Regions from separate parts of the Peribacillus sp. NJ4 genome, predicted to be linked through region 2. Evidence: riboswitches for the same ligand, from Rfam matches in the RefSeq annotation. Region 2 holds a riboswitch; each other region holds the start of a gene.

Region 1 (7,956 bases), 3.0 Mb from region 2:
CACCATATTTACGATTGCTATTCTAGTGGGGGCCGTTGCCGTAGCTTTTGGGAAGGAAACTAAGAATACCGTTTTGACATAAACATAAGGGAGGGGACTGAATTCAGTCCCCTCATTTCGTTATTTAAAGTCTTTTATTATTTTTAAAAGGAATTCGGAGGCAGTCTTCGGACTATCAGCATTCATGATGGCTGAAACGACTGCCGTTCCGGATAGCCCGCTATCAGAAAGCGAGGAAATGTTATCGGCAGTTATACCCCCGATGGCAACGGCGGGAATCGATACGCTGCGGCAAATTTCCTCCAGATCTTCAATTGCCATTAGCGTTGCATCTTGTTTGGTCTTCGTAGGGAAAACGGAACCGACTCCGATATAATCTGCTCCATTTCGTTCGGCTTCGATTGCTTCTTCAAGAGTGGAGACTGATACCCCGATAATCATATCGTCAGGAACCATTTGTTTGATGACAGGCAGTGGAAGGTCATCTTGCCCAATATGAATTCCGTCAGCTGCAACAGCAAGTGCTATATCTACCCGGTCGTTAATGATAAGGGGAATGGACAGCTCGTTCAATAACTGTTTTAATGCATAAGCTTTTTTATAAAAGGAAAGGGAGGAATTGTTTTTTTCTCTAAGTTGTACGATCGAGACTCCTCCTGAAACCGATTCTGTAATGATTTTGGTCAAATCTTCTATTGCTATGGACTCTTCCGTAACTAAATATAAGCTTAAATCAATTTTGGATTTCTTCATTTATTTTCACCTCATGCATCCAGGTTTCCTTATTCATTCTTGATATTGCATCGATTAATCTCACACGAAACGTGCCTGTTCCTTCATCTTCTTGAAGTTTTCCAGCAGCCAGTTCCCCTGAAATGCTCATGGTAGAGATACCGGCAACTGCAGCAGCATAGAAATCGTCCGTGACTCCGGAAAAGGTTCCGATAAGAGCAGTGGCCATGCATCCGGTACCTGTAACATTTGTTAAAAGGAGGTTCCCGTTGTCGATTATGGACGTATGTTTTCCATCACTAACAGCATCCTTCGCCCCGCTGACCACGACGACACTATTCAATTTATTTGCCGCTTGTGCAGCCAGCTCCGCATTGCTAATCGCAAGTTCCCCCGAATCCACCCCCCGTGTAACGATATCCCCACCCATCAATCGATGGATCTCACTCGCATTTCCGCGAATGATTTGGAAATTAACCTTACGTAGGAGTTCTGTGACTTGCTCTGTCCGATAGGCGGTGGCACCCACTCCCACCGGGTCCAAAATGACCGGGATATCCAGGGCATTTGCCGTCTTACCGGCAATCTCCATTGCTTCCAAGACTTTATCATCAATCGTACCGAAATTAAGGACCAATGCATCTGCTAATTTGACCATATCCGCCACTTCTCTTGGGCTCGATGTCATAACAGGCGAACCACCGATGGCAAGGGTGGCATTTGCACAGTCGTTGACCGTAACAAAGTTGGTGATTTGGTGAACGAGTGGTTTTCCTTCTCTTACCCTCACGAATAAATCGGCTGCAGGAACCTTCATATTAATTCACTCCGTTCTTTTTTTGAAAATGAATGAAAATGGTGGACAGGTCCATGACCCTTACCGATTGAAAAGCTATTACGAATGGCTTCAGAAATATAGATCTTGGCCTGTTCGATCGACTCCAGCAATGTCAGTCCATTTGCCAGGTTGGATGTAATGGCGGATGACAGGGTACAGCCTGTACCATGTGTGTTTTTTGTATGAATGCGTTCTCCCTTTATCCAGTGGAAGTCAGTCCCATCATAAAAGAGATCATTTGGATTTCCCGCTGCATGGCCCCCTTTAAGTAAAACGGCTTTAGGGCCCAGTTCTTGTATGGATATGCATGCCCTGTAAAAATCTTGTTTCGTTCGAATCGACAAGCCAGTAAGAACTTCCGCTTCTGGTACATTTGGGGTTGCAAGGGTTGCAAGCGGAAGCAATTCCGTTTTTAAGGCAGAGACGGCTTTTTCGTCGAGCAAATGGTGGCCGCTTTTGGAAATCATGACAGGATCAAGGATAACGATGTCAGGTAAGAATGTTTTAAGGGACGCAGCGACTGTTTCCACTATTTCTTTTGATCCAAGCATACCTATTTTTACTGCATTGACACGAATATCTTCAAAAATGGCTGCAATTTGATCCGAAATGATAGCTGTATCGATGGCCTGAATTGAACGCACTTCCATTGTATTTTGTGCGGTTACGGCTGTGATTGCTGACATTCCAAAGACCCCATGTGCAGAAAATGTTTTTAAATCAGCTTGTATTCCAGCACCGCCCCCTGAATCAGAGCCTGCGATGGTTAATGCTGTTTTCATAAAAAAACCCCTTCATATAATTATTTTTTAGAAGTATTTTAAGTAATATGAAAGCTAAAATCGCACCTGCGAATGAACTAAGCATAAAAGCTGGTAAAAAACCAAAAAGAGCAGCTTTTTCTCCCAATAGGAGGATTGCAAGTGGATAACAGGCTAGGGAACCGAAAATGCCGGTCCCGATCACTTCCCCTAAACAAGCGAATTTTAAGCTTTGTGTTTTTCGATATACGACGGCAGCCAAAAGTGCACCGATCATGCTGCCAGGAAAGGCGAAAATTGAACCGGTACCAGACATGTTTCTAATGATGGAAACTAAAAAAGCTTGTGTTACCGCATAAGCAGGTCCCAATAATACGGCTGTCAGGACATTTGCCAGATGTTGAATAGGAAAGACTTTTGCAAATCCGGCGGGGATGAAAATAAATGAACTGGTTAAAGTCGTTATAGCCGTAATCATGGCGGTCAATGTCAATTTCTTGATTGGATTCATCATATCAACGACCTACAGTGGCCAATCCTGCTCATTTTGAACCATATCCCAGAATAAATATTCATATCGGGAAGTCACCAAAAAGTGCTTTTCTAATCTAAGAAGTTCCTTTTCGGGCATGCCTTCAGTTAATTCTTCCAACAAAGCAATCAGCCACTTGTGTGCTTCACCGAATTCAGGAGATGAATATGACCTTATCCAATCAGAGTAGCGATTGTTTTCCAATGCTTCACCATTTTGTTCTTTCAATAGCAAACCGATCTCATAATAATCCCAAGCACATGGTAGGAGACAGGCTATCAGGTCTGCCAAAGTCCCATGCTGAGCTGCATTTAGCATGTAACCCGTATAGGCTAGAGTGGTTGGTGTGGGTTCTGTATCTTCCAATTCCTTGGAGCTGATTCCGAATTCTGAAGCATAATGCCGATGGATATCCATTTCAACTTGAAGGGTTTCATTTAAAATACTCGCAAACTTTGCCATGGTTTCGATATTATGAGCTTTGATGACACCTAAAGCAAAGAGCTTGGAATAATCCATGAGATAGATATAGTCCTGCTTCAGGTAATAGGCAAATTTCTTTTCAGGAAGTGTGCCGTTTCCAATTGCCTGGACAAAGGGATGTGAATGGTTCCTTTTCCAAATCTCTTTTGCCCGTCCATGAAGTCTATCACTGAATGTTTCTAATTTAGTATTCTCCATTGTTCATCCTCCTTTAGATGGATCCCCCTGTTTACACCCAATAAAAAAACCCGCTCCTGAATACGGAACGGGGTAGATGGATAAAGTCTGTAAATGGACGATATCATCCACTTCCCTCCGCCGGTATGAGCCGGTTCAGGTTCAAAGGGTCCGGAACTAATTCCATCTCAGTCTTAAAAAAGACTCCCCTAGTGGTGTGAATTGTATGTAATTACTGACATCATATCAGAAAGACAAGAAAATGCAACCCGTATTTGAAAGAGGGAATCCTTTATGGCTCAGGAAAAAAGGGAGATCCAGGTAATTGACATTTGATGATTATTGGGATAAAATCATGTCTACATCAATTATATATTGAATTCTTATCCAGAGAGGTGGAGGGACTTGGCCCAAAGAAACCTCGGCAGCAGACCCATTTTGGGAACTGTGCTAAATCCAACAAGCATATGCTTGGAAGATAAGAAGAGCCGTACGGACACTGTCAGCCTCTTCTTGAATTAGAAGAGGCTTTTATTTTTGCGGAATAACGTTTAGTGACATAATAATAAAGGTATATATAATTTGGTGAAAATCAAACCAGTTAATACAGTTTAGCTCAACTAGAAGCAGGCTTTATGATGACTAGGAAAGGAGCCATTTACATGGCGGAATTATTTAAGAGGATTGAACAGAGGAAGGCAAAGCTTATTGAAGAGTTATTGGCCAATGGAGTATACAAAACCTCTGATGAAAGGCACCTTTACGATGCCCCGTTAAAAGTACTTGAAGATGAATATAAGATTGTTATAAATAGACCTAATAACGAGTCTCCTTCGGAATGGATGACATAGTAAGCGATAGACTATATTTTGGGTTCGTGGGATAGGGATATGATGTAAGCATTCGCAATGTATCACACTTGTGGATGCTTTTTTTATTTAGGTTTATATATAGGATGTCACAAAATATACATAATTAGAGACTGAAATAGGCTTTTTGTCACATTTAACCTATGAAATAACACATTTAATTTCCGGAAAATAGTTGATTTTAACTACGAGTTTCATTATGATGAAAGTGTAAAAATATTGAAAAATTAGGAGGTGTTTATATGATTTGTCGGAAGGTAACTATAGAAAAAGTAGAAGAAAAGAGAGAGGAAATGATCAAATTGGCAGCAGTTTATGGTTTTACAAGTCTTCTAACTGTTCAAGCAAGTCAAGAATTGGATGCGCTGTTAAATGCGTTGACAAATAAAAGAGAATCTGAATATTTTTCCCTCCAGAGAGTATATAGGTATTTCTAAATTCACTATTTCGTCCTCGTTTAATCAGAGAAAAAAGCTACTACACAAGGCAATAGCTTTTAAATAAATATATTTAAATATCGACACGTTTACCAAGAATGATCAAATCTCGTTCAATGCCATCCAGCTCGGCAACTTGAGGTAAATGTGCCCATTTTTCAAACCCGAATTTGGAAAAAAGCTTCAGGCTTGGTGCATTGTGGGCAAAAATGAAACCTAATAGAGTCTTCACCCCTAATTTTGGGCTAACATCAATTGCCTTTTGAATCGAAATTTGTCCGATTCCTTTTCCCCGGAAATAATCATCAATATAAATGCTGATTTCAGCCGTGGAATTATAGGCCGGCCGCCCATAGAACGATTGAAAGCTCATCCATCCAGCAGTTTCCCCTTCTATAATAATGATAAATAGCGGTCGACTTTCTGAATCATGTTCCTCAAACCATGTAACCCTCGATTGTACGGATACAGGTTCCGTATCCGCCGTGACCATTCTTGAAGCAATTGTCGAATTATATATTTCAACGATCCTGGGTAAGTCCGATAGTTCTGCCTCTCTAAACTCTATGTGCTCTTCCATGATTTAAACTCCTATCTATATTCTATCTCCAGAATAAAGGGTATCGCCGGTTTTTTATTAAGGGACGGTGAATGAAACCCAATCCATTGAAAGTTTTATACTATCATACACTCTTTGCTCTTTATCTGACAATTCATTTTATATGTTAGGACTACAGATTTTTGGGTATTTAAAAGATTAAATACTTCATAGTAAATAGACAAAAGGAGAAGCAAATGAAAAAAATAGCAGGTTTATTAATTATTGTACTAATAATTTGTTTCGCGGCATATAAATTTCAAGCCTCGGAAGCGAAAGATGTACAAAGGGTGATGGCTTTTGGAGATTCGTTAACCTATGGAAAAGGGGATAAGGACGGGGAAGGATATGTAGACGGTCTGGAGGATGAATTGAATAATCCGGAATCGGAACAAAAAGTGAGTTTTTGGAATTACGGTATAAAAGGTCAGGAAACGGATGGGGTAATGAAGCAGCTTGATGATTACCGCATTAAAACGAAACTTGATAAAGCCGATACTTTCATCGTTTATATTGGAACGAATGACTTGATCAATAGTAACGGCGGGAACTTGGAGAAAATAAGTGACCGAAAAATCGATGATGGTAAACGGGAGTATATCAACCATCTGGATAAGATTATATCAACCCTGATAAAGGCAAACGATAAAGCGGATATACTGGTAGTAGGGCTATATAGCCCAATTAAAGACAATGAAAAACTTGAAAAACACATTCTAGATTATAACCAAGCAATAAAGAGAATAGCGGAAAAGGATGATCGGATGGTATTCATTCCTACAAATGATCTTTTTGAAAATAAAAAGAAAACAGAGTATTTCAGTGATAAGATACATCCGAATGAAAAAGGGTATCAACTCATTACGAATCGGGTTCTGGAAAGTTATGATTTCAAATGAAAGCAAAAATGCACAGAATGCTTTCTGTGCATTTTTACCTGCATAAGTCGCTAGGAATTTGATATGGCCTTTAGTTGGGAAGAGAACTGCAAAGATCTGGGATGCTTGTATCTGCTTTTGTGGCTGAATGGAGTATCCTCCAATGATGGCGATCACTCCTATTTAGAATACCCTTGATGAATTTTGATAGTCCTTTATATTAGGCGAATTTTACCTTTATGACTATCATAGAGCTGTTCAAAAAATAGACAACTATTAATCGGTTCGTTTCTGTCAAAAAGTATTATTATTTTACACATTCATATAGGTCATGGAATAATTATAGGAGATTAGCCAGGCTTATAAGAGGAGATGCTAAAGATGAATGATAATGAAAAAATCAGGGAAGAACTCTTAAATACGGTCAACGGACTATCGGATGAACAGCTGAACGCGCATCCTGAAGCAGGACGATGGAGCATCATTCAGGTGTTGGATCATTTATATTTAATGGAACGGGCCATAACAAAGAGCATTGCCGATAAATTGAAAAGCGACGATAGCACTCCGGCTGTTGATAAACCGATCGAGCTTACATTAAATCGTGAAGTGAAGGTTCAGGCCCCGCCATTTGTCATTCCGTCAGAATCATTCCAAACTTTGAATGAGGTTAAGGATAAGTTGTCCGAAACTCGCAAAGCTTTTATAAGAGTCGTTGACCAAGCAAAAGAAAATGATCTCAAACAAAAGTCTTTTCCCCACCCATTGTTTAAAGAATTAAGCTTGAAGCAATGGATCTCGTTCGTGGGACTACATGAAAAACGGCATTTAATGCAAATAGAAGAATTGAAATCAAAGTTATAATAGAAGAAAAAACTCATCCGTCTTTGGTTGAGTTTTTGACTTTCAGACAGTTATAGTAAAGGAAGGGTTTTTCAGTGAAAGCCACTTGGGTAAGGACATGTCTGATATTGGGCTTTTTCGGATTGTTGTTGGGGCTCTTGTTCAAGTATATGCTTCCGCCTGATTTAGATGAAATCAAACTGACAGACGAGCTGAATCCGATCGTCGCCGACAAAAAAGACGAGCTCATTCAATTGGCCAATGACAAAGGCATCCCAGTAATCATTACGGCAGGGTATCGTTCTTTAGCCGAGCAAAATGAACTCTATGAAAAAGGCCGTTTAAGCACGGGGAACATCGTAACGAATGCAAAAGGTGGGGAGTCTCTTCATAATTTCGGTTTGGCGATAGATTTTGCCCTCCTAAACAAACAAGGTGAGGCCATTTGGGATATGGGTTATGACGGCAACGATAATGGAAAGTCGGATTGGATGGAAGTCGTAACCATCGCTAAAGGGTTAGGTTTTGATTGGGGCGGGGATTGGACAGGGTTTAAGGATTATCCTCATTTACAAATGACATTTGGTTTGAGCCTGCGTGAGCTGCAACAAGGCAAGCAGCCAAAAGGGCAGTGAGAGTGGGACGCTTTATTTTAACCGAATAATTTTGACTAAAAGCAGGAAAATAAGCATGTGAATTGATTTACAGGTAATAATTCGATAAAGTGGACTAGTGAGAAATCAGACATAAAGGAGTGCAGTCACCATGGAAGAAATAAAACATTGCCGGGACTCTTTGGTCATAAAAA
Region 2 (7,956 bases):
GCAAGCACGGAACATCTGAAATATAAGAATAAATCCGCAGAGAAATAGTCTCTTTCTTTATCATATGAGTATTCCCCTATGTTTTTTGCGTGTTCTTTCGTATCTAATAAATAAAGTTTGTAAGACAAGGCTTCTTCGAACTGCTTAATGTCTCTTACACTCATCTTTGCCAGTTTATTAACCGCAGGTTCGATAATTTCTTCTTCACATTCAGCATTAAAATTAAGAAGGGAAATAATTGACCAAAACAATTCATCTTTCATTATCTCTTTTGGTTTTTGAATTGTATGGAATTCTTCTATATACCTTTCCTCTTCTTCCCGAATTTCTCTTTCAAAGTTTTCTCTATCATTTTCCCAACGCCACTCTAAGAAAGCTTCTATTCCATCGGAATTATCCCACTTTTCACCGAAAGAATTACATTTTATTTTTCTTTCCTTTTTAGTCAGAGGAATATTACCAATGTAAATAACATCTTTAGGAACCTTGCCATCAACCCATACTAATGCAGGATTATTATCGTAAAAAAATCGATTTTGAATAAGAATTTCTTCTAAAATGTCATTTTCAATTGAAGGAATTTCAGTTCCATTATAAGGTGTTGTAGCTAAAAGGTACGAATTATCCGTTTGATCAAGGATTCTAATTGCCCCGAATTTACCATTTGGCAAATTTACGGCATATATATCTCCAGTCGTTACAGTTTTTTTTGTTTTATTTTTTTGATTGTCCAATTTTCATTACCCTCCTTAAGCCCTACAAGAAGTATTATTGAATACATTCAATAATATAGATTAGCTATCCTTTTTCAATTAAACCGCCTTATATTTTACCATAAAATACAAGTGGTTAGATTTTTATCATGAGAGCAACAATCTTTTAGAAAACACCCTTTTTTATCGTGCTATCAGGTGCTTTACTTCAATAAGGGAGGTTGCTGAAGCAACCTTTTTGTTATGTAACTATAGGGGCGGGTTAGGAACAAGGAATGCTATAATAAAAGAAATGCTTTGGAGGGGAACCACTTGGACAATGAACAATGGGAAAAACAAATGTTAGAAGAATACGGCTGGTATATGGATGCTATTTACGCTGAAGAATACGATGAAATTCACGCTAATTATCATACACACGGAGTCCAAGAGAACTTTAATCATATGGATTTTCAAATAGTACTTAATATGGACCCTGAAATTGCAAATGATGTCTTCTTTACTTTAATTGATGACATACGCCGTGGAAAAAGGTTTGAGGAAGGCAAAAAATACACTGACATACTAGAGGGCTTTGAAGTGATGTTAAAAAAGTATAGAGAAATGGGACGGGACGTATTAAGAGTTCTTTTGCCTGATGAAGACGGAATGCTTCCAACTGAAGAGAATTGTGATGAATATTATAAAACTCAGCTTGATGACTATGCTTTTGATAGTAATGATTAAAAAGTTGTTGATATAACCGGTGCTTTACTTCAATAAGGGGTTGCTTTGGCAGCTCTTTTTCTTATGCAACTAAAGGGACTTGTTAGTGATCTATAAAATTAAAGATTGGAGATTAAGGATGTTTAAAATAACTACATTTCTAGTTAAAACCAGTGAAGGTGATGAGAGTTATATATCCTTAGATGATTCTTTAAAATTAAGAGAAATTTTTGAACATCGAAAATTCATTCCGGAGCATATTCAAATGCATATAAAGATTCAATATAATGATCAAATTATTGTAGGAAATGATATTCCTAGTGGGTTAGATTTATGGAGTGATTATATAGTTGGTATAGAGCAATATTTAGACGGTGAGAACATTGAAATACCTTATGGTATCGATCCATATCTTATGAAGTTAATCTCGATAAACAGCAATTTATTGGAATTTTCCATTGTTGGGGATTGGGAACCTGTTGAGGTGTTTGCACAAGCTAGATTACCTAAAAATGAATTCTTGGAGGCCATTTTAGATGGAGCAACACACTTTTGGAATACATTGAATGATTACAAGGTGTTTGAAAAAAATACAAAGAACACAACCCCTAAAGAATATCCAAAATTAATAATAGAAGAAATTGAAAAACTAAGGAAAAAGGTAAAAACCATAATGAACTAACAGGTGCTTTAGCTAAAAATCGAAGCTGTCTTTAAGGCAGCTTTTTCTTATGGAACCAAAGGGGTAGGTTAGTTAAACATGTGATTTATCTATTAATCATATATGTTAATATACAAAATAAACCAATAGAATAATTAGGGGGATGAGTATGTTCTTACATAAGATTGATGAGGAGTTATCATTGAAACTGTTAGAATTAAAGGATGCAGAAAAAGTTTTCGAAATAACAAATCAATCAAGAGAATACCTACAAGAATGGCTTCCTTGGCTGGATAATACAACAAAACTTGAAGATACAAAAGGGTTTATTAATATGTCTTTAAAAGGTTTTGCTGAAAACAAGAGTGTCAATACAGTTATTATGTATAAGGGACAAATTGTTGGTGTAGCAGGTTATAACCAAATAAATTGGTCAAATAAAACTGCATATATTGGTTATTGGCTCGGAGAAGAATATCAAGGAAATGGAATTATGACAAGAGTAGCTAAGGCATTGACCGATTATGCATTTTTTGAATTGAAACTAGATAAAGTGGAAATAAGGGTTGCTGAGGAGAATAAGAAAAGTAGAGGAATTCCCGAAAGATTGGGTTTTGTTAATGAAGGTTGTATAAGACAAGCAGAATGGTTGTATGACCATTATGTTGACCATATTGTTTACGGTATGTTAGCTAAGGATTGGAATAAGTAGTAATACCTTATAGAACTAACTTCTGCGTTAGTTCTATAAGAAAAAGTAAAAAAGTCGATTCCTTAACGTAGAGGAGATCGACTTTTTAGGTTGGAATTCTCTTAGTGTATAAAATTTCCGAAATGGGCGGTAGCATTGTTGCTACCGTTCGTAAAAGGGCACTTTTACAAAGCATAGAGCCCATCTTTAAAGATGGGTTCTATGCTTTGAGTTTAGTTAAGTATTTATGTATAAGAATTTACGCGTTAAGTTTTTTGGTAGCTTCCAATAAGCTGCTTTTATGTAAACTAATTTTTTGTTTTTCTAGTGTATAGACATAGAAAAACCCCGAATAAGGGACCTTTTTCGAAGTGTCCATTATTCGGGATATAGTTCATGAAAGGGTGTTTTTTTTATTTAGATACAGGTATGACTGCACCTTTATATTTTTCAGTAATGAAGTCTTGTATTTCTTTAGAGTGAAGTACTTCTACTAACGCTTTTACTGTCTCTTTATTTTCATCACCCTTACGTACAGTGATAATGTTTCCATATGGATTATCTTCACCCGATTCAACAGCGATTGGATCTTTAAGCGGATCTAACCCTGCATCTAACGCATAGTTAGCATTAATAACAACCGCATCACCTTCGTTGTTATTATAAATTTGAGGTAATAGTCCACCTTCTATATCTGCATTAAAAGTTAAGTTTTTAGGATTTTCTACAATATCATTAATAGTAGCTTCTGTTTTATTGAGTCCTTCTTTTAGCTTAATAACGCCTTCTTTTTCAAAAATAGATAGAATACGTCCTTGTTCAGCTACAGCATTACGCATAATAACTGTACCGTTTTTTGGAAGATCTTTTAAGCTATCATACTTTTTTGAGTAAATACCGATTGGCTCAATATGAATAGCACCCGCATTTACAAAGTCATAGTCTGGATTCTCTTTTAACACTGATTTAAGATATGGAACGTGTTGGAAATAATTTGCATCAATCTCTTCATCAGCTAACGCTGTGTTCGGTATAATATAATCTTGGAATGTTTTAATTTCTAAATCAATTCCCTTTTCCTTTAATAATGGCTTTGCCTCTTCTAAAATTTCAGCATGCGGAATGTTTGATGCACCCACAAGGATTTTCTTTTCTTTGTCTGAAGAATCTGATCCGCCGTTAGACGTACCGCAAGCTGCTAAACCTAATACTAATGCTGAGGAAACTGCTAAAGTTGATATCCACTTTTTCATAATTCATTTCTCCCTTATCGTTTATCTATTTTTGTTGTAAATATATCACCTATAAATTGAATGAAAAAAACAATGACTAAAATTAATACAGTTGCTACCAATGTTACATCATTATTATTGCGCTGAAACCCTTCAAGATATAACAAATTACCTAAACCATTGCACCAATTACCCCAGAAATAGCTGTATAACCAACTAGAGCGATTGTTGTAACTGTAAGACCTGAAATTAATGCTGGCAGCAGCTCTTAGTAGGTTAGTTTGTCCTAAGTATACAGGGGAAAGGAAAGTTTTTTCTCCTCAAAAAAACCTTTCTACACATGAGTAGAAAGGTTGGTTAAACAATCCTTTCTCTCATCTTCCAAAGCACATTGCTTTGCAGGAATTGGCACCATTTCAGTTAATTAACTGACGGTTGCCGGGCTTCACAGGGCACAGTCCCTCCACCTCTCTTGATAAGAGTCAAACATTATATTCAATTAAACGCAATATTTTAAATTCAGCGTGAATATAGTACGAGAGTGATCTTATCATGACCAAATGGTAGTGTCAATCACAAAATTGTTCAATTAATTTGAATTGACGGATGATTGCATTAAATGTTTTATTCCTGTAGCCTATGAGATTGCTTGTTCCAGGTCCTCAATTAAATCATCGACATGCTCGATTCCAACGGACAAGCGTATAAGATCTTTTGTTTTTCTTATGGAACTATCGGGGCAGGTTAGTTCAACAAGGAAAATGGTAATATACGTTTCTGAGAAGGTGAAAAAATGTTGAAAATTTTTGGAGAAAAAATTGATGGTCTTGATTATCAAATAAGAAAAGGCGTTTATGCAATAGTTTTCAATTCTGAAAAGGATAAAATTTTAACTGTCAAAAATTCCAGAGGACATTATTTTTTACCTGGTGGTGGAATTGAAAATAATGAAGGTTATCAAGAATGCCTGGAAAGAGAAATGCTAGAAGAAACGGGTTATAAAGTGTCGATAGGTTCTTTTATAGGCAATGCAAAGAGATATTTTCAATCCACTAAAAATGAACCACTAATAAATGACGGATATTTTTACTGGGTAGAATTGTTAGATAAAATACAAGAACCAATTGAAGATGACCACTTTATAAAATGGATAGATATTGAAAGTGTTCGAGAACTCCTTGTCCACGAACATCATTGTTGGGCGGTAAATAAGGGTTTAAAAGGGTAAGGTTAAAAGCACTCTTGTTGAACTAACGGGTGCTTTACTTCAGGAGGCAGCCTTTTTCTTATGGCACTAACGGGGCAGTTTAGTTCATTACAGTTTATAATACAAGTAGACTTTGATTTAGATTGAGGAGATAAAATAATGCGTTCTTTTTTAAGAAAAGAATTTTGGGATGGCAGAAATAAACCTATTCTGTTTATACAGTGGGGATTGACAATCTTTGCAATAATATTATATTTCCAAACTTATGACAGTATAGATTATTTCCACTCTGGAATTATAAGACTAATTGCAGGGATAATCACTCTTCTAATAGGAATTGAAAACTACATTGGTAAAAAAAGAGAATATATATTTTGGTTCATCCTAACGATAATGTTTTGTGGAATGGGGATAGACATTTTACTGAACTAACGGGTGCGTTAGCTGAAGATCAGAGCTGTCTATAAGGCAGCTTTTTCTTATGGAACTAAAGGGGCAGCATTCCTGTTAGAAGGATGTTCGAGGTCTTGAAAGAAAAAGAGCCCTCTTGTATGATGCATGAGTGTCAACGACCATTGACCCAGCATCAAACAAGGAGGACTTCTCTATGCAGTTTAAATGGAATGAAAAAATTAATCAAGTTACTGAAAATACACTCGTTGTTGGTATGGATATTGCCAAGCGTGTTCATTACGCTTGTTTTGTTGATGAACGAGGGCGCGTGATAGAAAAAGCCTTCGCAGTTCATCAATCAAAAGAGGGCTTTGAACACCTGTATGAAAAGATTCGTCAAACGATGAAGGAAGCTAAGAAAACAGAAGTAATTGTTGGAATTGAGCCAACAGGCCACTACTGGATGAACCTAGCTAATTTCTTAGATCATTACGGCATACCACTAGTCATGGTGAATCCAATGCATGTCAAACGATCGAAGGAACTGGACGATAATTTACCGACAAAGAACGATAAAAAAGATGCATTAGTCATCGCTCGTTTATTGAAAGATGGGCGTTTTAGCTATCCACGTTTATTAAAAGAAGTAGAGGCAGAACTTCGTATCGGATCTACTCTTCGTTCAAAGTTAACGGAAGATTTAGCGAGTATTAAAAATCGAATCATTCGTTGGCTTGATCGTTATTTTCCCGAGTTTACTCAAGTCTTTCCGGCTTTCGGAAAGATGGCTCTAGCTACATTGGAAATGACTCCGTTGCCACAGGATATCGATGGAAAAAGTGCTGAGGAGCTTGTCTTTCTTTACCGTAAGGTAAAGGGAATGAGAGCCCCACAGCTACCAAAAGCAAAGCTACTCATTGAAGCAGCGACGAATTCAATTGGACTGACAGAAGGGACACAGATGGCCCGACATGAAATTGCCACGCTCCTGCGTCAGTATCGCTTACTAGAAAACGAAATTGAATCTGTGAATAGTCAATTATCCGAAATGGCCCAAACAACTATGGAATATGAGCTGCTGGCTTCAGTTCCTGGATTAGGAGATGCAACCATTGTTGATTTGCTTTCAGAAGTTGGAAGCTTTTCACTTTATGAAAATCCACGCCAATTGATTAAACTAGCGGGATTAACATTACGTGAAAACTCATCTGGTCAACATAAGGGACAAAAACATATCTCCAAACGAGGAAGAAAGCGACTTAGATATATTCTTTTCAAAGTAATAGTACCACTCATTCGTCACAACGAGGGGTTTAAACAGCTTCATGAATATTACACAACACGCCAACAAAATCCCTTACGTGGAAAGCAATCGATGGTGGTACTCTGTGGTAAATTGTTGAAAGTATTGCATGGTATTTGTAAAAAGAAAGTCCATTTTAATGAGCAGAATATGATGAAGGATCTCTACTGCCTCTCAGAGGCAGCGTAAGCATTTCTAACTATCGATTTATAACAAGAAGGATGACACGGAGAAGCCAGCAACATTACTAAACTAAGACCAAGAGTCCCCGGGGCAGCTTAGCAGGCCTCTGCCTTATGAATAGACCGAACGAAGGAATGTAAGCGCAAATGACGCTAAGAGACATGGGAGGGTACGTCATCATAAGTTTCGCAGAGATCTATTGTGCATCACATAGTGGAGAAAATAGCTAATGATTTCCATTAGTTTTAGCGAAGCGTACGCTCAATTTAGTAATAAAAACCAGAATTTCTATACTCTGTTTAAAAGCAGAATAAAAAAATAATTTCACTAATACACCGAGTGGTGCAAACCGTTGATACATCAATGTTTATAGAGGGAGGTTAGTTCTATAAGGAACTGGTTTATTATGGTATAATATTTAGGTTATTGTCTTCAATACTCAATGTTAGGGTGGATAATTTAATGGTTCGAAATTTACATCCATCTTTTGGGAGGGCTGGCCTTTGTTTACTTTTAAAAAAATCTCCGTAGGACTCCTGGTTATATGGAGTCTTGCTGCTTGTGACAACGAACAAGAACAAGTCATAAAAAGTGAAAAGGTGGATGTAGAGCAAAAAAATGAGGTACAAGATTCTACACAACAAGAGGATGTGCCCTCTTACGATGCACCCAAGTATCATATATATGGTGGCTGGATGAACGGTGGATCTTATATACTTATCAAAAGTGATGGTGACGATGGCGAGGGTAGAGCCAAGTTCACATTAGAAAAATTCACTAAAACGGGAAAAGATAAAATCATAAAGAATTTCCAGTTATCAGAATCTACTGGATCCAAACTAACCGGTATAATATCTAGCAAAGAATC
Region 3 (7,956 bases), 3.3 Mb from region 2:
AGGTTTGGGTGGAAACCTGACCCTTTTTCGGGACCTATCCTTATATTTATTGAAACACGGGATTTTGACTTATGCATTCACAGGAAATGCCCTGCATTCCGAGTCGTTGAGAGGGTATGTTTTTTCCTCCACTTCAAACAAATGGATCGAGTGTAAGATGCCGCCCCCTGACATCGTCTATAACCGTATCCCATCGAGGGGCTATGAGGCTTCAGAAGAATTCCAGAGTCTCATCAACCACTTTAAAGAATATCGAATTAACCTTTTCAACCCTTGTTTTATAGATAAATATGTAATGTTCGAAGCATTAACGGAAGACGGGGCCCTCACCACTCACCTCCCCCCCACCATGATCCTGCGGAACAGCGATTGCTTGGATGCTTTCCTAGAAACCCACAGGCATATTTACCTTAAACCATGCAAAGGAAGCCAAGGGAAGGGCATTTATACCATCATCAAAAATCCTGATGGGACACTTTTTTTCAATAGCCTAAAGCATAGTGAGTCCTTTCCGGATTTCACTTCATTCTGGGAAACAAAAAAAAGGGATTTATTAAAAAGAAGCTACCTTGCTCAACAGGCGATCATACCGAAAAAAATTTTTGGTCATCGTTACGATTACCGGATTCTCGTCCATTATGAAAAAGGTTTTTATAAAGTGACCGGCAAAGCAGTAAGGATGTCACAAACTCAGGAAATCACCACCCACACTCCCCGAGGGGGTAAGCTTTTTCCTTATCAAGACCTGCAATCAAGAAGCTTAAATCAAAAATTAGCGAATATCGCCCAAAAATGCGGTGAGACTCTTTCGAAAAAAATCGGGTTTCTCGGAGAATTTTCCATTGATATAGGGGAAGATGAATCGGGTTCGCTCTTCATATACGAAGTGAACTCAAAGCCCATGCAGTTCGATGAAGAGGAAATTGAAGCTAACCGGCTTTTGCATTTAAAAAATCTTTTCATTGAATTGACTTTTTCCAACCTGACAATAAAATGACACCTCCAGCTGCCGTTTTACATTATAATGAAATGAAAGACAGCATATATGGAGGTTATACATATGATCACCCATTTTCAGTGGGCACCACTGCATAAGAATCTGCCAGGATGGAAAATTTCATTTTATTTCAAAAAGGAGGCAATCAAAGCCTTGTACCATAAAGATGGATCCATCGAATGGACAGCCAACCCACCTTCCGAAACAGATGAAACCCAACTCAAAAGCATGATCCATGACTTAATGGTCTACCATGTATATGATTGAGCCCTTTCCCCTTTTTCATTCATTAACCCTCTGAACGGAATAAAAATCCCTCCTTTGCCTAAACTAAAGAAAAAGCTAGGAGGGATTTATTTTGGATAAAGAAAAAATGACATTTTTGAAGGATACCGAATATGATGGCAAGGATTCCGTTTTCCTCGATATCGACCGAATCATCAATGAAGGAATGGCAGGCGGAAATGTGTATGAAGTCGCTAACCTTCAGAACATCGAGGAAGCACATGATTTTTATGATGAAACAGATCCCAATATCAATAAATAAACACTCGTGGGCTCTCTTTTTGGGGAGCTCCACTTAAAAAAAGTGAACTTTCGTTCATGCGTCATATTCCCCACTAACAAATGTTTTTTTATGAAAAGCACCCCCTCCATAAAAAAACAACTTCCCGGATGGAAGTTGTTTGAGTGCAAATTAAATATTACAACATGCTGTCTTCTTGCCTTTTTCCAATTCCCGCACTCTATCCCCCGTAGGCATTTGATATTATGCTAAAAGCATTAATATCTTTCAATATCTATTGTTAATTCAAATAGTTCCATTCTCACTGGCATTCAAAACATTTTCGTTTAATATCGAAGTTATGATATGCTCTGAATCCCATTCATGTCCAGATATCTCGATAAGGGGATAGCGATTCGGTAAAACGACTTGCTGGATTTCATGGACTGTATGCCCTTGATCATGTAAGCGTAAAATTTCACCTTGGAGGTTTTCCAAATAATCGAGTTTATTTCGAAACATTTCCTTTCCGTCAGGCACATGCCCAGCATGGCAGCAAAACACTTCCCCAAAGTCATATCGGAGTAATTTTTTTATGGAATCGATGATGATCGGGACAGACTCTTCCCGTAAGATAAGCTTTGTTTTTGGTGTTACGAAAAGGTCTCCAGAAAAGAGCATGCCAGTGCTGTGATTCAAATACACCATATGGTCCTTCGCATGACCAGGGGTAAAAATCGGCTCCCACGTTTGGGTGCGGGAATGAATGGCCTTGCCTAGCGGCTCAGCCTTAAAGGCGTCTCTTTTTCCCCAAAACATTTTACGATATTCAGGATATTCAGCATCCTTCGCACAAGCATCAACCGACATCGGATGAATGAATATCGGAACCTTTTTATGTTCCTTTATCCAGGCAGCGCCTCCCGTATGGTCCTCATGATAGTGCGTCAGGGCAACTGTTTCGAAGTCTGCGGACTCATAGAATGGAATAAGTCCTTCCAATAAAATCTGTGCGCCAGTATCTATCAATAGCCCATCCGTTAAAAAAACATAAACACTCATCCCCGACTTGACCCCGTCAGGAGTCCCGTGCACACAAACCACATCATTTACCGTCTTAATCTCTATCATGCATTTCCACCCCATCATTGTACAAAAATAGTTTTTTCTCCCTTTTTCACTTTATTATAATAAATGTATTATCTCTTTACCCTTTTGACAAGTAAATAATGGAATATCTGGATGTAAAAGACGGATTATTGACTAAGAGCCCTTTTGACAGGAATGGTTTTAATGAACCGCACGGAACATTATCGACAAAAAACCATCACCAAATCACAGAAACGATTGACATTGTGGAATTTTACAAATATTATAGATTATATTATAAAACTTGAAATATTCTAAAATAATAGTTTACTTATCAAGAGTGACGGAGGGATCAGGCCCTGTGATGTCCGGCAACCGCCCTTCGGGAACGGTGCCACTTCCTGCAGAATGTTTGCATTCTGAAAGATAAGACGAGATATAATTTCGCTGCCTCTTTCTGAATGATAGAGGCAGTTTTTTATGTTTAAGGGGGAAGGATCATGATTGAAATCCGTTCAGTCCGAAAGGAATACATCACGAAGAAAAACCGAGTTATCGGAGTGGATAACGTATCTTTAACCATTCAAAAAGGCGAAGTGTATGGAATTGTCGGCTACAGCGGAGCTGGAAAAAGCTCATTACTCCGCTGCTTGAATTTGCTTGAGCGTCCGACAGCCGGAAATATCATCATTGACGGCATTGATTTAACCTCTTTATCAAGTAAAGAGCTTCGTAAACAACGTCAAAAAATCGGAATGATATTTCAACACTTTTCCCTGGTCAGTTCAAAAACCGTTTATGAAAATGTCGCTTTCGCCTTAAAGGCCGCGCATCAATCGAAGGACGCCATCAGGTTACGTGTATTGGAATTGCTGGAAATCGTAGGGCTCAGTGATAAAAAAGATGTCTATCCGGCACAGCTTAGCGGTGGACAGAAGCAACGGGTCGGCATAGCCCGGGCCTTAGCAAATGACCCCACCGTACTGTTATGTGATGAAGCGACTTCAGCCCTTGATCCAACAACAACAAAAGCGATTTTACAGTTATTAAAAAAAATAAGCAGGGAGCTCGGGATCACCATCGTGTTGATTACACATGAAATGGAAGTGGTCAAAGAACTATGCCACCGAGTCGCCGTCATGCAGGATGGGCGGGTAATTGAAGAAGGTTCCGTTTATGAAATATTTTCACAGCCAAAGCAGGAGTTAACGAAGCAATTCATCAGCAGTGTATTGGATTTCGAACTTCCCTCACATTTGATTGAGGGAAGTAAAGGAACGATTATTAAAATTCAATTCGAAGGGCAAACCGCCGGTGAATCGATTCTCTCCGACGCTCTCCAATCCCATTCAGTAAAGGGGAATATCCTGCACGGTAAAATTGAGTATATTCAGGATGTCCCTTTAGGCATCTTGATCATTGAGTTAATCGGTGAGGCCGCTGAAATTCATTCGGCATTGGAATATATAAAAAATCGTTCCAGTTCTGCGGAGGTGTTAAAACATGTCATTTCTTGATTCCATCGTCAATATTTTACCTGATCTTAATAAAGCCTTTCTTGAAACGATTTATATGGTCGGCGTTTCCCTTGCGGTAGCCCTTTTGATAGGTTTACCACTTGGAGTATTGCTGTTTACGACAACCAGGAATTTATTCTTTGAAAATAGCGTCGTGAATCGATCACTCGGTTTCGCAGTCAATATTGTCCGTTCAATCCCGTTCATCATTCTCTTGGTCGCCCTCCTTCCTTTAACGGAACTGCTTACTGGATCGACGATAGGGCCAAGAGCGGCTTCTGTTTCCCTGTCCGTATCCGCGATACCTTTTTTTGCAAGGATCGTGGAATCGGCATTACGTGAAATAGACAAAGGAGTGATTGAAGCTGCAATTGCCGTGGGGGCCACTCCATGGATGATCATTAAGGATGTACTTCTTCCGGAGGCAAAACCGGGAATCATTCAGGGGCTGACATTAACGACCATTTCACTGATCGGTTACTCAGCAATGGCAGGGACAATCGGCGGAGGTGGAATTGGTGACCTGGCCATCAGGTACGGTTATTACCGTTATGACAACACGGTCATGATCACGACGATCGTCGTGTTGATCTGCCTTGTACAAATCATTCAAATGGTTGGTGACAAAGCCTCATACTTAGTTAACAAACGATAGAATCAGTCATTTTTTCAATGATTCAATACATATCATTTCAGGAGGAATTTCAAATGAAGAAAATAGCTTCGTTATTATCAGTCTGTGCACTTGCCCTTGGCTTGTCAGCTTGCGGAAGCGATGATGCATCCCCAAAAACTGAAGACAAAAAAGAATTGAAGATCGGGGCGACTACCGGGCCATACGCCGATATGGTTAAAGAAGCAATCCAGCCAGGTCTGGAAGATCTCGGTTACAAAATAGAGATCGTAGAGTTCACCGACTATATCCAGCCGAATAAGTCGCTTGGCAACAACTCAATCGACGCCAACCTATTCCAGCATAAAGTGTACATGGATAACTTCGCTAAAGAAAATGATCTAACGCTTTCCGACCTTATCATAGTTCCAACAGCACCAATGGGCATATACTCGAACAAATATAAATCGTTGAAAGAAATTAAAGACGGTACATCCCTTGCATTGCCCAATGATCCGGTTAACCTTGCACGTGCACTTAAAGTGCTGGTGGATGAAGAATTGATTGAGGTTGACCCAGATGTCGACCCTTTAAAAATATCTGAAAAGGATGTAACGGAAAATCCAAAAAACATCCAATTTAAGCCATTGGAATCCGCTCAATTGCCCCGCGCAACAGACAGTGTTGACCTATCAGCTGTCCCTGGTAATTTCGCTCTCGCAGCGAAAATGGACCTCCAGGATGCCCTTGTTTTAGAAAAGATGCCAGATATGTATCGAAACGTTGTTGCAGTGAATACAAAAGATGTAGACGCTCAATTTGCCAAGGATATTAAATCAGTAGTGGAATCCGCCCAGTTTGAAAAAGTGATTGATAGCAAATTTGCCGGATTCGGAAAACCAGATTGGATGAAATGATCAAATAATCGAGGCCTGCTTTCCCTTTTCAGGGAAACAGGCCTTTACATTAAGGAGAACGAATATGAATACCCTACTGGAAGTCCGCAGCGGCCCAGCCTATTATGCCTGTAAAGCTAATGTCCTTGAAACACTGGAAGCAAAACTGAGTAAAGCGAACATTCGTAAAGTGCTCGTTATTCATGGAAGAAAATCATGGAAAGTTGCTGAACCATTTTTTCCTTCTTTCGAAAATATTGAGACGATTTTTTTCACATACGACGGGGAATGCAGTGACCCGGAAATTGAACGCGTCAAGAAGTCAGCTCTTGAACAAGGTGTGGATGCATTAATCGGCATTGGAGGCGGTAAGCTGCTCGATCTCGCCAAATCGGCCGGAAACTCGCTTCAAAAGGAAATCATCCTCATTCCAACCCTGGCTTCCACCTGCGCTGCCTGGACACCGTTAAGTGTCATTTATGATGATAATGGTTCCTATGTCCGCTATGATATTCATGAAAAAAGCGCTTGGATGTTATTTATCGAACCGGGAATTCTATTGGATTCGCCTATTGGCTATTTACGGGCAGGAATCGGCGATACATTGGCGAAATGGTATGAGGGCAATGCACTGGTCGAAAAACTTGCCACAAAGTCCGTTTGTATTGAATTGGCACATATGGCCGCAAGGCAATGTCAGGAAGTATTATTGACATATGGCGAGGAAGCCCTAGCGGATTTGGAAAAGGGCAAATGGACAGACGCACTAAAGCGTGTAATTGAAACGAACATCATCACCAGTGGTCTAGTTGGCGGCTTTGGTGACCAGTACCTGCGCATTGCCGGTGCCCACTCCATTCATAATGGCATGACTTCCATTACGCAAACTCATCATTTACTTCACGGGGAAAAAGTGGCTTATGGCATTTTAGTCCAGCTTATGTTGGAAGGGAAATTCTCAGAAATAAAACAATTACTTCCATTCTACCAGGTGCTTAAACTGCCTATGACATTGTTTGATATTGGTCTGACGGTTGAACATAGGGCGGAACTTCAAGAGATTGCAGCCCACTCTGTCAAAGAAGGGGAAGGCATCCATCTTCTTTTCCCTGATATTAACCGGGAAAAAGTGACAGCAGCCATGGAAAACCTTGAAGTCCTCACAACCCACGCAAGCACATCCATGGACTGAAAAAGCGATGGGGTTTTTCCCCATCGCTTTTTAATACATAAAGGAATCAAATCATAACATTGCTTGTTTCAAATCACCCTTTTCTCTATGCACCTATCATTAAACATAATGTGGTGCCAATCCTTCAGTCTAATAAAAGAAGCTTTCATCAGACAGTCTGTTTCCATAATCGAAGGAGATCACTTTCATGTTGTCTGTGGATACCAGCTTTTCTATCAGCTGACTCTGGTCGGTTCTTTTCCCAATCCCAAATATCTTCGAGTGTTTCAGAAAGCGGACGGAATGTTAGTCCATTATTGATGGCTTTATTGTTATCAAAAGCCAAAAATCCATTCAAAGGTTCCTTGGCTCCTGGAAAAGGGAACTCTTCCGGTATCCATAAAGGCATCTCTCCCCACGGTTCGACTTTATTGTCCATCAAGAACTTTTCAGATACCCATGTAAAGGCAGCATTGCTTCTTGTCACCTTTTTACAGTCTTCAAGTAAACGACCCATAGTTAGAGTGTAATCCGGTCCCACGGCGTTATATGCACCTGTCATACTTTTTTCTATCATTTGTATGATCCATTGAGCTAAGTCCCTTGCATCGATAAATTGGATTGGACGGCCAGGGCGTCCCGGGGATAAAACTTCTCCCCCTTCCGCTATTCTCTTAAGCCAGTATGGCAAACGGTCAGTGTAATCATATGGACCTACTATTTGGCCAGCACGAATTGACAAGACTTTCCCCGGCAGTTCTTTTTCAGCTGCTTTTTCGCTCAATGATTTTAGCGGACCATAATATTCCCCGTATATCGGTCCAGCCGTTCCACGGGTGATTTCTTCTACTTTTTCATCATTTAGTGTATGAACCGCTCCATTTTCATCAATGCCCGGTTTGCTTGGATCCTTATAAACTGAGCAGCTTGAAATATATGTATAATGTTTAACCTGATTCAGTAATCTGCAAGATTTCTCTACAGTTCGAGGGATAAAACCCGATGTGTCAATGACTGCATCCCAATGTCTTTCCTTCAACATTTCCAGATCCCCGTCGCGGTCCCCTCTTAATTGTTCGATTTCGCCAAAAACATCAGGGTTGCTTCCACGATTAAAAAGTGTGACATCATGCCCTTTCTCAATCGCAGCTTTAACTAAATACCGGCC
Region 4 (7,956 bases), 1.7 Mb from region 2:
TCCTGAATGGTATTGGGTTGTGCCTCCATACAAACTTTAATAAAATCAATGGCTTGGGCTGAGGCTTCTTTAACGCGGCTACCATGGCATATGTATAAAATGGCTTCCATTTAAAAGGCCTCATTTGCCAACAAATTTTCGGTTTGTTTTGCTTCAAACCATTTAATTTTCTCTCGCAAATTAACGACATCGCCCACGACTATCATGCAAGGGTTCGAAATCTGTTCGTTATTGGCGGTTTCCACTATATTAGCCAAAGTACTGACAGCTGTCCTTTGCGTTTTTAAGGTCCCCCAATGAATGAGGGCTACCGGAGTCTCGGGACTTTTTCCATGCTCCAAAAGTTTTCCTTGAATATATGGCAGATTTTTAACACCCATGTAAATGGCTAATGTATCGATGCCTTTTGCAAGTGATTCCCACTTGATATTATCCTCTTCATCCTTTTTCCGATGACCGGTAACAATTGCAAAAGATGAAGCGTGGTCCCTATGTGTAACTGGAATTCCCGCATAAGCTGTAGCGGCGATTCCAGCCGTAATTCCTGGAACGATTTCAAAGCTCACGCCACTTTTGGCAAGGGCTTCCGCTTCCTCCCCGCCTCTCCCAAAGACGAATGGATCGCCGCCTTTCAAACGAGTGACTATTTTTCCCTTTTTTGCATATTTGACCAGGAACCGATTGATGGTATCCTGCTGCAATAAATGATAATCCGGCAGTTTACCGCAATTAATCAGTTCTACACCGTCTTTTGCATGATTCAAAAGTTCTTTATTGACAAGTCGGTCATATAAAATGACATCAGCTTCTTGAATGCATTTTAATCCTTTTAATGTAATTAAATCTGGATCTCCGGGACCGGCTCCTACTAGATATACTTTCCCCATTTATGCAACCTGCCTTCCCTTAGAGAATCGTTTCGAATTCCGATAAAACGAAACCTGCTCCATTTTTAATTTTCCTTTTTTCATATAATGAGATGTCATCCACTTCAGGCATTTTCAAAAAATGTTTTTCCAGCTCGATATCAACAAGTTCAAACGCCTTTTCATCTGAATCGGCAACAATGATGACATGGATTGGTTTTTCCTTGATAGTGACTTCGAAACGGTATAGATTCATGGATTGCTTACCTTCCCCTATTAAACGGCCACTTCCGTTAATATATCATCAAGCTTACTTTGTAACTCTGGTATTCCTACCCTTTCCACGAAATCAAGGAAGGTTTCGGATAGAAGCTTTGTTTCTTTGAAAAATAGGATCAGTTCTTTCAGAACATGATAGAGCTGTTCAGCTTCCACTTTTCCTTTAAGTTTTTCATTGAACTTCCCGCCTTCATTCAACGTTCCTCCGACGTATATCTCAAAAGCCTCGACCATCTTTTTATCCTGGTTCTTCATTTTTATGCCTTGCAGCCCTATCTCGGCGATGGCTCTTTGACCGCAATTATTAGGACAACCTACCATATGCATCCTTACTGGTACATCGAGATCTATCTCCTTGTCCAGTGTTTCAGAAATGGCCCTCATTCTGTTTTTTGTTTCAACGAGTGCCAGGTTGCAATACTCGATGCCTGTACAAGAAACGGAATAACCAATGAATTTTTTTGGTTGATATGGAAATCTTTCAAAGATGGATTCCTGCTTTAATTCCTCAAGTTTTTCATCCGGCACATTTGGAATGATAAGATTTTGAGAATTACAGTTTCGGATTTCACCATTTCCATATTTCTTCGCAAGTTCGGCAAACTCGATCACTTCGTCTGGATTTAGACGACCAACTGGTATATTGACTCCAACATAGTTCAGACCATCTTGGTTTTGTTTATGGATGCCGTAGAAATAACCTGCATTCCATCCCTTCACCGCACTTTCACCCTTTTCAGGAAGCGGACCGGTGTACTCCAGCAATTTTTCCTTGAATTGTTCAGGACCCCAATCAGCGACAAGGAATTTCAATCGCGATCGATGACGTTTTTCACGGTACCCAAAGTCACGGAATATCGTCGTGATGGCGGCCGCTACTTCGACTGTTTTTTCAGGTAAAATGAATAAGTCAAGTTCTTCTGCCAGCATCGGAACGGAGGATAGCCCTCCGCCTACTTTTACGTGAAAACCAACTTCCGTTACTCCATCAATTACTTTAGTAGCTGGATTGAATGAAACACAGTTGATTTCAGCATTTGAAGCATTATGGATATTAGCACTTATGGACATTTTATATTTCCTAGGAAGGTTCGAATAGTCTTCGTTAAGGCGGAAATACTCAAATACATCATAAAGTACCTCGCGTGTATCAAAAAGTTCGTCAGGATCGATGCCTGCCAATGCATTACCGATAATATTACGTGTGATATCACCACATGCACCGGCCGTAGTCATTCCAACCTTTTCCAAACGGTTTAAGATATCCGGGACTTGTTCGATGGTCAACCAGTGGAATTGAATGGCTTGACGGGTTGTAATGTCATATACATCCCTCCCGTAATCTTTAGCGATGTTAGCTAGAGTTATCTGTTGATCATAAGTCAGGATACCTCCGGGAATAACGACACGCATCATCCAGTAACCTGCTTCTTTTGGCCGTTGCAGGTATAAACCTGCCCACTTGAACATATCCCAATTCTCTTTAGGGATGGAATCAAAACCATTTGCAGCGTAATGTGGAATATCATCGAATATCTTCAATCCGTCTTTTTCCAATTTCCAGATTTCCGTTTTATTTTTAGCGATTTGTGGATTTTCCGACCAAAATTTCTCGTAAACCATTACATTTCCTCCTTGATTAGATCGCTTTCTTTGCTGTCAAATAGGCGATTACCTGTTCAACGCACTCTTCAATGCTGTATTGGTCGGATTCTAAAATGATTTCCGGTTGTTCAGGTTCTTCGTATGGAGAGTCGATTCCGGTAAAATCTTTAATGATTCCTTTACGCGCCTTGTCATAAAGACCTTTTGGATCACGCACTTCGCACTCTTCGATCGGACACTTTATGTATACTTCAATAAACTCCCCTTCATCGAGTAAATCACGTACAATCTGCCGATCTGCCCTGAAAGGTGATATGAAGGCGGTCAATACGAACTGCCCACTATCCACGAATAACTTGGAAACCTCACCGATTCGCCTAATATTCTCGGTCCGATCCTCTTCAGAAAAACCTAAATCTTTATTTAAACCGTGGCGGATATTATCACCATCCAAAACATAACTTCGAATATTCCGATTATATAACTCTTTAGCGACCGCATTCGCAATCGTTGATTTTCCTGAACCCGAGAGTCCTGTAAACCATAGAACTGTGCTTTCATGCCCGTTCTGCTTCCGGCGGAGCTCCTTGGTCAATGACGTTTCATGCCAAGTGACATTCGTACTTTTACTCATTTAATAATCCCCCTCTTCATGTGATCCTTCAATTTATGTCCAATCAGTTATAAACTTCATTCTTTTTAAGACCTTCGATCAACACCTCGATGACTTCTTTACGGCTAAAGGTAGCTGGAGGAATTTCTCCATTACGCAACATTTCCCTTACCTTCGTTCCAGACAGGATGACATGGTCTTCCTTGCCATGCGGACAAGTTTTAGCGGAAGCCATATTGCCACATTCTTTACAGTAAAAACTATGTTCAAAGAATAATAGCGTGATCCCTAACTCATCTGAATTAAAATTCCCAAAGATTTTTTGAGCATCATATGTGCCATAATAATCACCCACACCCGCATGATCACGTCCGACGATAAAATGGGTGCAACCATAATTTTTACGGACCATCGCATGGAAAATCGCTTCTCTTGGTCCTGCATAACGCATGGCAGCAGGGAAAACTGCAAGTGAGACGCGATCCTTGGGATAATATTTTTCAAGCAACACTTTATAGCTTTCCATTCGTACATCTGCCGGAATGTCATCGGATTTAGTGGCACCTACAAGAGGATTTAAAAATAAGCCGTCGACAATCTCCAATGCTGTCTTTTGAATATATTCATGTGCACGGTGAACAGGGTTCCTCGTTTGGAATCCGACAACCGTTTCCCAGCCTTTTTCAGCAAAAGCTTTCCTTGTCTCAACTGGGTCCAGATAATTTGCTTGAAATAGCGGACGCTCTATTCTCTTTACTAACTTTATTTCTCCGCCGACATATACATCCCCGCGGTTATATAAATTTTTCACACCAGGATGCTTCTCATCATCCGTTTGATATACTAATGTCGCTTCCAATTGTTTATCGGGAGTGAAAATATCGGAAACGGAGAGAACTCCGTATGTTTCACCTTCATGAGTCAGCTTTACCTCTTCACCTATAGTAAGAGTTTCTGCAACTTCAACGTTCAAAGGCAGCGTAATCGGGATGCTCCATACATGGCCGCTGCTAAGCCTCATATCCTTGACAACTGTCTCATAGTCACTTTTTGTAAAGAAACCTTTGATCGGGCTGTAGGCACCAGTGCCTATCAATTCAAGATCACTTAAAGCTATTTCGTCAATTTCGATTGACTTTGTTATTTTACTAAAATCATATTTTGGTTCCCAAAGATCGATTAGTGTTCCTCCGTGCGGTAAACTGATTGTCATGCTAATTTCCCCCTATGGTTTCTAAATATTTAAGCCTATACTTTCTATTTATTTAAGATAAATGCAATCCGCATTCCGTTTTTTGGGCTCCTTGCCAACGGCCTGAGCGTAAATCATCTGCATTGAAGGCAGGTGCCGTACATGTTTTACAACCAATGCTTGGATATCCATTATCATGCAGGATATTATATGGAAGTCCATTTTTGTGGGCATAACGCCAAACATCTTTCCATGTCCAATGTATGAGTGGACATATTTTTACTGACTTGAACTTATTATCTTTATTGATATACTCTGTCAGAGCCCTTGTTTCAGATTGCTCCCTCCGTAGTCCCGAAAGCCAGGCTGTTGCCGTTGAAAGCACATCTGTAAGCGGAGTGATTTTACGGATGTTACAGCACTTATTGGAATCGCTAAGCCATAATTCATCCCCATGTTCCGCTGCCTGTTCTTCAAGCGTCAATGCTGGTTTCTTCATTTCGATCGAAAGATTTGGATATCGCTTTTTCACTTGATCGATCAATTGGTACGTTTCCTCAAAATGAACATCTGTATCAAGGAAAACTATTTTTGCCGAGGGATTGACCTTCGCCAATAAATCCGTAAGCACGATGCCTTCTATACCGAAACTACACGCATATATCAGTTTGTTTCCATAATGGTCATTCGCCCATTGCAGTACTTCCAAAGCACCTTTTGTCTCACTATCTTCAGGAAATACAGGTAAATCTCCGGTGTTGAAATTTTCATAGTTTATTAATGCAGCCAACTTTGCAGCCCCCTCTAAGAACTTGCTGTATGTCACTGGTTAGAATTACTTTTGATCAATGCCCGTTATAATCTTCCCCAGTTTAAATGACCCTAGGAAAAAGAGACGAATCTAACCAATACTCTCTTTATATCAGTTAAACCCGCCTCTAGTTTTTCTAGTCAGCAGATACCTTATTTAATTCTTAGTTTTTCATTTCTTTCCATTTGAATGATTTTACCATCTTGGACAATAAGTGTAATCGATCCATACTTCATTGAATTAAGCATTTCTTGAAGTCGTTCAAATATTTCTTCAAGCTGATTCTCTTTATCCAAACCTGTTCCTCCTTTAAGAAAATCCGCGAATATATTATTTCACCGCTGATTAAATGAATTTATTAAATTTATATAATTCCAAACAACCTTAAATTGTTATGGTTTCCCAAAGAATTTTCCGAAAAATAAAAATCTTTCCATGATGGAAAGATTTCAAGGTAAATATTCTTTACCTTATCTTCCAAAATGATCAACATTTTGTTGGAGGTAGCACCTTGCATCCATCATGCAGGTTGCTGGACTTCAAAGGGCCAATTCCCTCCGTCGCTCTGGATAAGTTTTATTATTTTAAATATTAACATATATTTAATCCTTGTCAATGGAGTTTTCTTATAAAATAACTTGGTTTAATATTATGGAGGAACTGTTATTTTTATACACACTATTCCATTCATGATTTTATGTTCATTTAAATATGAAAATAGACTCGTCTTTTTAGATAAAGTCTCCAAAAAAATGAGTCTATTTTCATTATTAAGCTATTATTGATGCCTGTCATTCATTGAAAAAGTAATTACTTGAATTCCATTCCTTTTATTGAAGTCGATTACTTATTAATTTCTTAACTGAATCGCTTCTATTAGTTCTTGAACCTGACTCTGAACGCGATCAACTAAATTCAAGTCATTGATCGGGTTTTCTGAATTCTGTTTATCTATTTCCTTATCCACAAAATATATGCCCTGCAACGGCTCGCCTTTTAATATTGAAATTAATGGTTTAAGCGCATAGTCAATCGCCAATAAATGCCTGTTACTTCCGCCAATCATAATGGGCAGCACTGGCTTCCCCTTAAAAGCTCCTTCTGGCAGCAAATCAATCAAGGCTTTTAATACCCCTGTATAAGAAGCCTTATATACCGGTGAACCAATGATGATTCCTCTGGCTGCTTGTATTTTCTCCGAAAGCTTTAAGATATCTTCGCTATTATATTTCCCTTGGAATAAATCATCTGCTGAGAAATCCGTAATTGAGTAATAAGCTGTGGTAAATCCTTGGTTTTCTACTAATGATTGAATATGTTTTAGTGAAATGTCCGTTCTTGATGGAATCGCTGGACTTCCTGATAAAATTACGATATCGCTCATATAAATCCCCTCCCATATTACATGGTTTTAGAATAAAAATCCTCGTAATGAATTTGTTGCAGCATGCATTTATCGTAATAGTCTGAAAAATATAAGTCAAATCTTACACTCCGGTTTATTAATTTCACAAGTAATGATTGCTTACCATTCAAAAAAACACGGTCATATTTGCGGCTTGATGCTCATGCCTTTTAATATGACCGTTTCATTATGTATGATTTTGTTTTCCATGAATACCATATACCAAAAGTTGTGCAATGCTCTTAATTCGTTCAGAAGTAAAATATGGTTCCTTTTTCTGTTGATGAATCTCATAATGTGTAGATAATGCCAATGTGAAAGAAATGATCCCCACATTAAAAAGGATAATATCAGAAATATATTGTATCTCTCCGCTATCTATTCTCTTCTGTATTTCAATATGCTTGGCATTCGGCTTGAAAATTCGATCAACATATTGCTTTGAAATATCTTGATCGAATTGTGTTTCCCGAAATAATATCGAAAACTGTTCTTTATTTTCAAGAACGTTTTTTATCATGGTGCAAACGTGATTTTCCACAAGATCATCAGTTGACAGATGGTTTGTCCCATCTTCAGACTCCTCTTTTTCATTAGGAGTAATTGTAGCCAGAAGCAAATCTTTTTTGCTTTCAAAGTATTTGTAAATAGTAGCTTCGGAAACATTGCATGCAGAGGCAATTTCATTCGTTCTTGTCATGTCAAACCCTTTTGTCGCAAAAAGAGTCCGGGCTACATTTATGATTCGTTCTTTGGTTTGTTGCCCCTTTTTCAAAAATATCAACCTTCTTTTATAAAGATAAGACCGGTTTCACCAATCTATTTTACATGATATCCCGATGGTACCAATCGGTCAATATTACCTTCGATCTATTAGAAATCAATATTCCCATATATCGTATATAGAAAACATCGTCTAATTTGGACGATGTTTTCTTTTTCAGATAATCATTTAAAAGATGCATAGCCATCATCGACCATGACTACACTTCCATTGATTGCATCCGCTTCTTCCAAGGATAATAAATAGACAGCATTTGCAATGGCTTCTGGCTTAATTAATTTACCGTGCATTTGACTTGCATTCAATTTATCGATGATTCCCATATCTTTATAGCTTTGTATGATTGAAGTATCAACACCGCCTGGTGCAATGCCTACTACGCGTATTCCATAAGCACCCAA

Evidence for each region. Region 2 has a riboswitch for S-adenosylmethionine ahead of QUF94_RS05045 (ABC transporter permease). Riboswitches for the same ligand answer to the same signal wherever they lie in the genome.
Region 1: it holds a riboswitch for S-adenosylmethionine, as region 2 does, so the genes downstream of both, QUF94_RS20035 (Fur-regulated basic protein FbpA) here and QUF94_RS05045 (ABC transporter permease) in region 2, are expected to answer to the same signal.
Region 3: it holds a riboswitch for S-adenosylmethionine, as region 2 does, so the genes downstream of both, QUF94_RS21285 (methionine ABC transporter ATP-binding protein) here and QUF94_RS05045 (ABC transporter permease) in region 2, are expected to answer to the same signal.
Region 4: it holds a riboswitch for S-adenosylmethionine, as region 2 does, so the genes downstream of both, QUF94_RS13285 (YezD family protein) here and QUF94_RS05045 (ABC transporter permease) in region 2, are expected to answer to the same signal.

Annotation. Positions count from the first base shown of each region.
Region 1 covers NZ_JAUCFQ010000001.1:4,026,891-4,034,846, reverse strand. The annotation lists gene QUF94_RS20065 (MFS transporter) at 1-82, shown strand, start outside; gene thiE (thiamine phosphate synthase) at 121-753, opposite strand; gene thiM (hydroxyethylthiazole kinase) at 734-1,549, opposite strand; gene thiD (bifunctional hydroxymethylpyrimidine kinase/phosphomethylpyrimidine kinase) at 1,546-2,352, opposite strand; gene thiW (energy coupling factor transporter S component ThiW) at 2,321-2,842, opposite strand; gene tenA (thiaminase II) at 2,855-3,544, opposite strand; TPP riboswitch at 3,640-3,744, opposite strand; SAM riboswitch class I at 3,904-4,008, shown strand; gene QUF94_RS20035 (Fur-regulated basic protein FbpA) at 4,186-4,374, shown strand; gene QUF94_RS20030 (aspartyl-phosphate phosphatase Spo0E family protein) at 4,635-4,829, shown strand; gene QUF94_RS20025 (GNAT family N-acetyltransferase) at 4,903-5,409, opposite strand; gene QUF94_RS20020 (DUF459 domain-containing protein) at 5,625-6,326, shown strand; gene QUF94_RS20015 (DinB family protein) at 6,687-7,169, shown strand; gene QUF94_RS20010 (M15 family metallopeptidase) at 7,244-7,783, shown strand; gene QUF94_RS20005 (acyl-CoA thioesterase) at 7,914-7,956, shown strand, end outside.
Region 2 covers NZ_JAUCFQ010000001.1:990,769-998,724, forward strand. The annotation lists gene QUF94_RS05020 (DUF4240 domain-containing protein) at 1-734, opposite strand, end outside; gene QUF94_RS05025 (DUF4262 domain-containing protein) at 1,026-1,439, shown strand; gene QUF94_RS05030 (hypothetical protein) at 1,558-2,100, shown strand; gene QUF94_RS05035 (GNAT family N-acetyltransferase) at 2,249-2,791, shown strand; gene QUF94_RS05040 (MetQ/NlpA family ABC transporter substrate-binding protein) at 3,184-4,023, opposite strand; partial or broken gene QUF94_RS05045 (ABC transporter permease) at 4,038-4,270, opposite strand; SAM riboswitch class I at 4,374-4,484, opposite strand; partial or broken gene QUF94_RS05050 (PLP-dependent transferase) at 4,640-4,720, opposite strand; gene QUF94_RS05055 (NUDIX hydrolase) at 4,796-5,230, shown strand; gene QUF94_RS05060 (hypothetical protein) at 5,369-5,641, shown strand; gene QUF94_RS05065 (IS110 family RNA-guided transposase) at 5,817-7,094, shown strand; gene QUF94_RS05070 (hypothetical protein) at 7,592-7,956, shown strand, end outside.
Region 3 covers NZ_JAUCFQ010000001.1:4,267,810-4,275,765, forward strand. The annotation lists gene QUF94_RS21265 (YheC/YheD family endospore coat-associated protein) at 1-997, shown strand, start outside; gene QUF94_RS21270 (YheE family protein) at 1,061-1,264, shown strand; gene QUF94_RS21275 (hypothetical protein) at 1,356-1,544, shown strand; gene QUF94_RS21280 (MBL fold metallo-hydrolase) at 1,809-2,633, opposite strand; SAM riboswitch class I at 2,920-3,024, shown strand; gene QUF94_RS21285 (methionine ABC transporter ATP-binding protein) at 3,092-4,108, shown strand; gene QUF94_RS21290 (methionine ABC transporter permease) at 4,095-4,763, shown strand; gene QUF94_RS21295 (MetQ/NlpA family ABC transporter substrate-binding protein) at 4,817-5,638, shown strand; gene QUF94_RS21300 (iron-containing alcohol dehydrogenase family protein) at 5,703-6,809, shown strand; gene QUF94_RS21305 (NAD-dependent epimerase/dehydratase family protein) at 6,958-7,956, opposite strand, start outside.
Region 4 covers NZ_JAUCFQ010000001.1:2,653,520-2,661,475, reverse strand. The annotation lists gene QUF94_RS13320 (sirohydrochlorin chelatase) at 1-110, opposite strand, end outside; gene cobA (uroporphyrinogen-III C-methyltransferase) at 111-887, opposite strand; gene QUF94_RS13310 (DUF3906 family protein) at 907-1,122, opposite strand; gene QUF94_RS13305 (nitrite/sulfite reductase) at 1,143-2,768, opposite strand; gene cysC (adenylyl-sulfate kinase) at 2,785-3,384, opposite strand; gene sat (sulfate adenylyltransferase) at 3,428-4,576, opposite strand; gene QUF94_RS13290 (phosphoadenylyl-sulfate reductase) at 4,629-5,333, opposite strand; gene QUF94_RS13285 (YezD family protein) at 5,519-5,662, opposite strand; SAM riboswitch class I at 5,834-5,942, opposite strand; gene ssuE (NADPH-dependent FMN reductase) at 6,217-6,750, opposite strand; gene QUF94_RS13275 (TetR/AcrR family transcriptional regulator) at 6,959-7,546, opposite strand; partial or broken gene QUF94_RS13270 (SDR family NAD(P)-dependent oxidoreductase) at 7,720-7,956, opposite strand, start outside.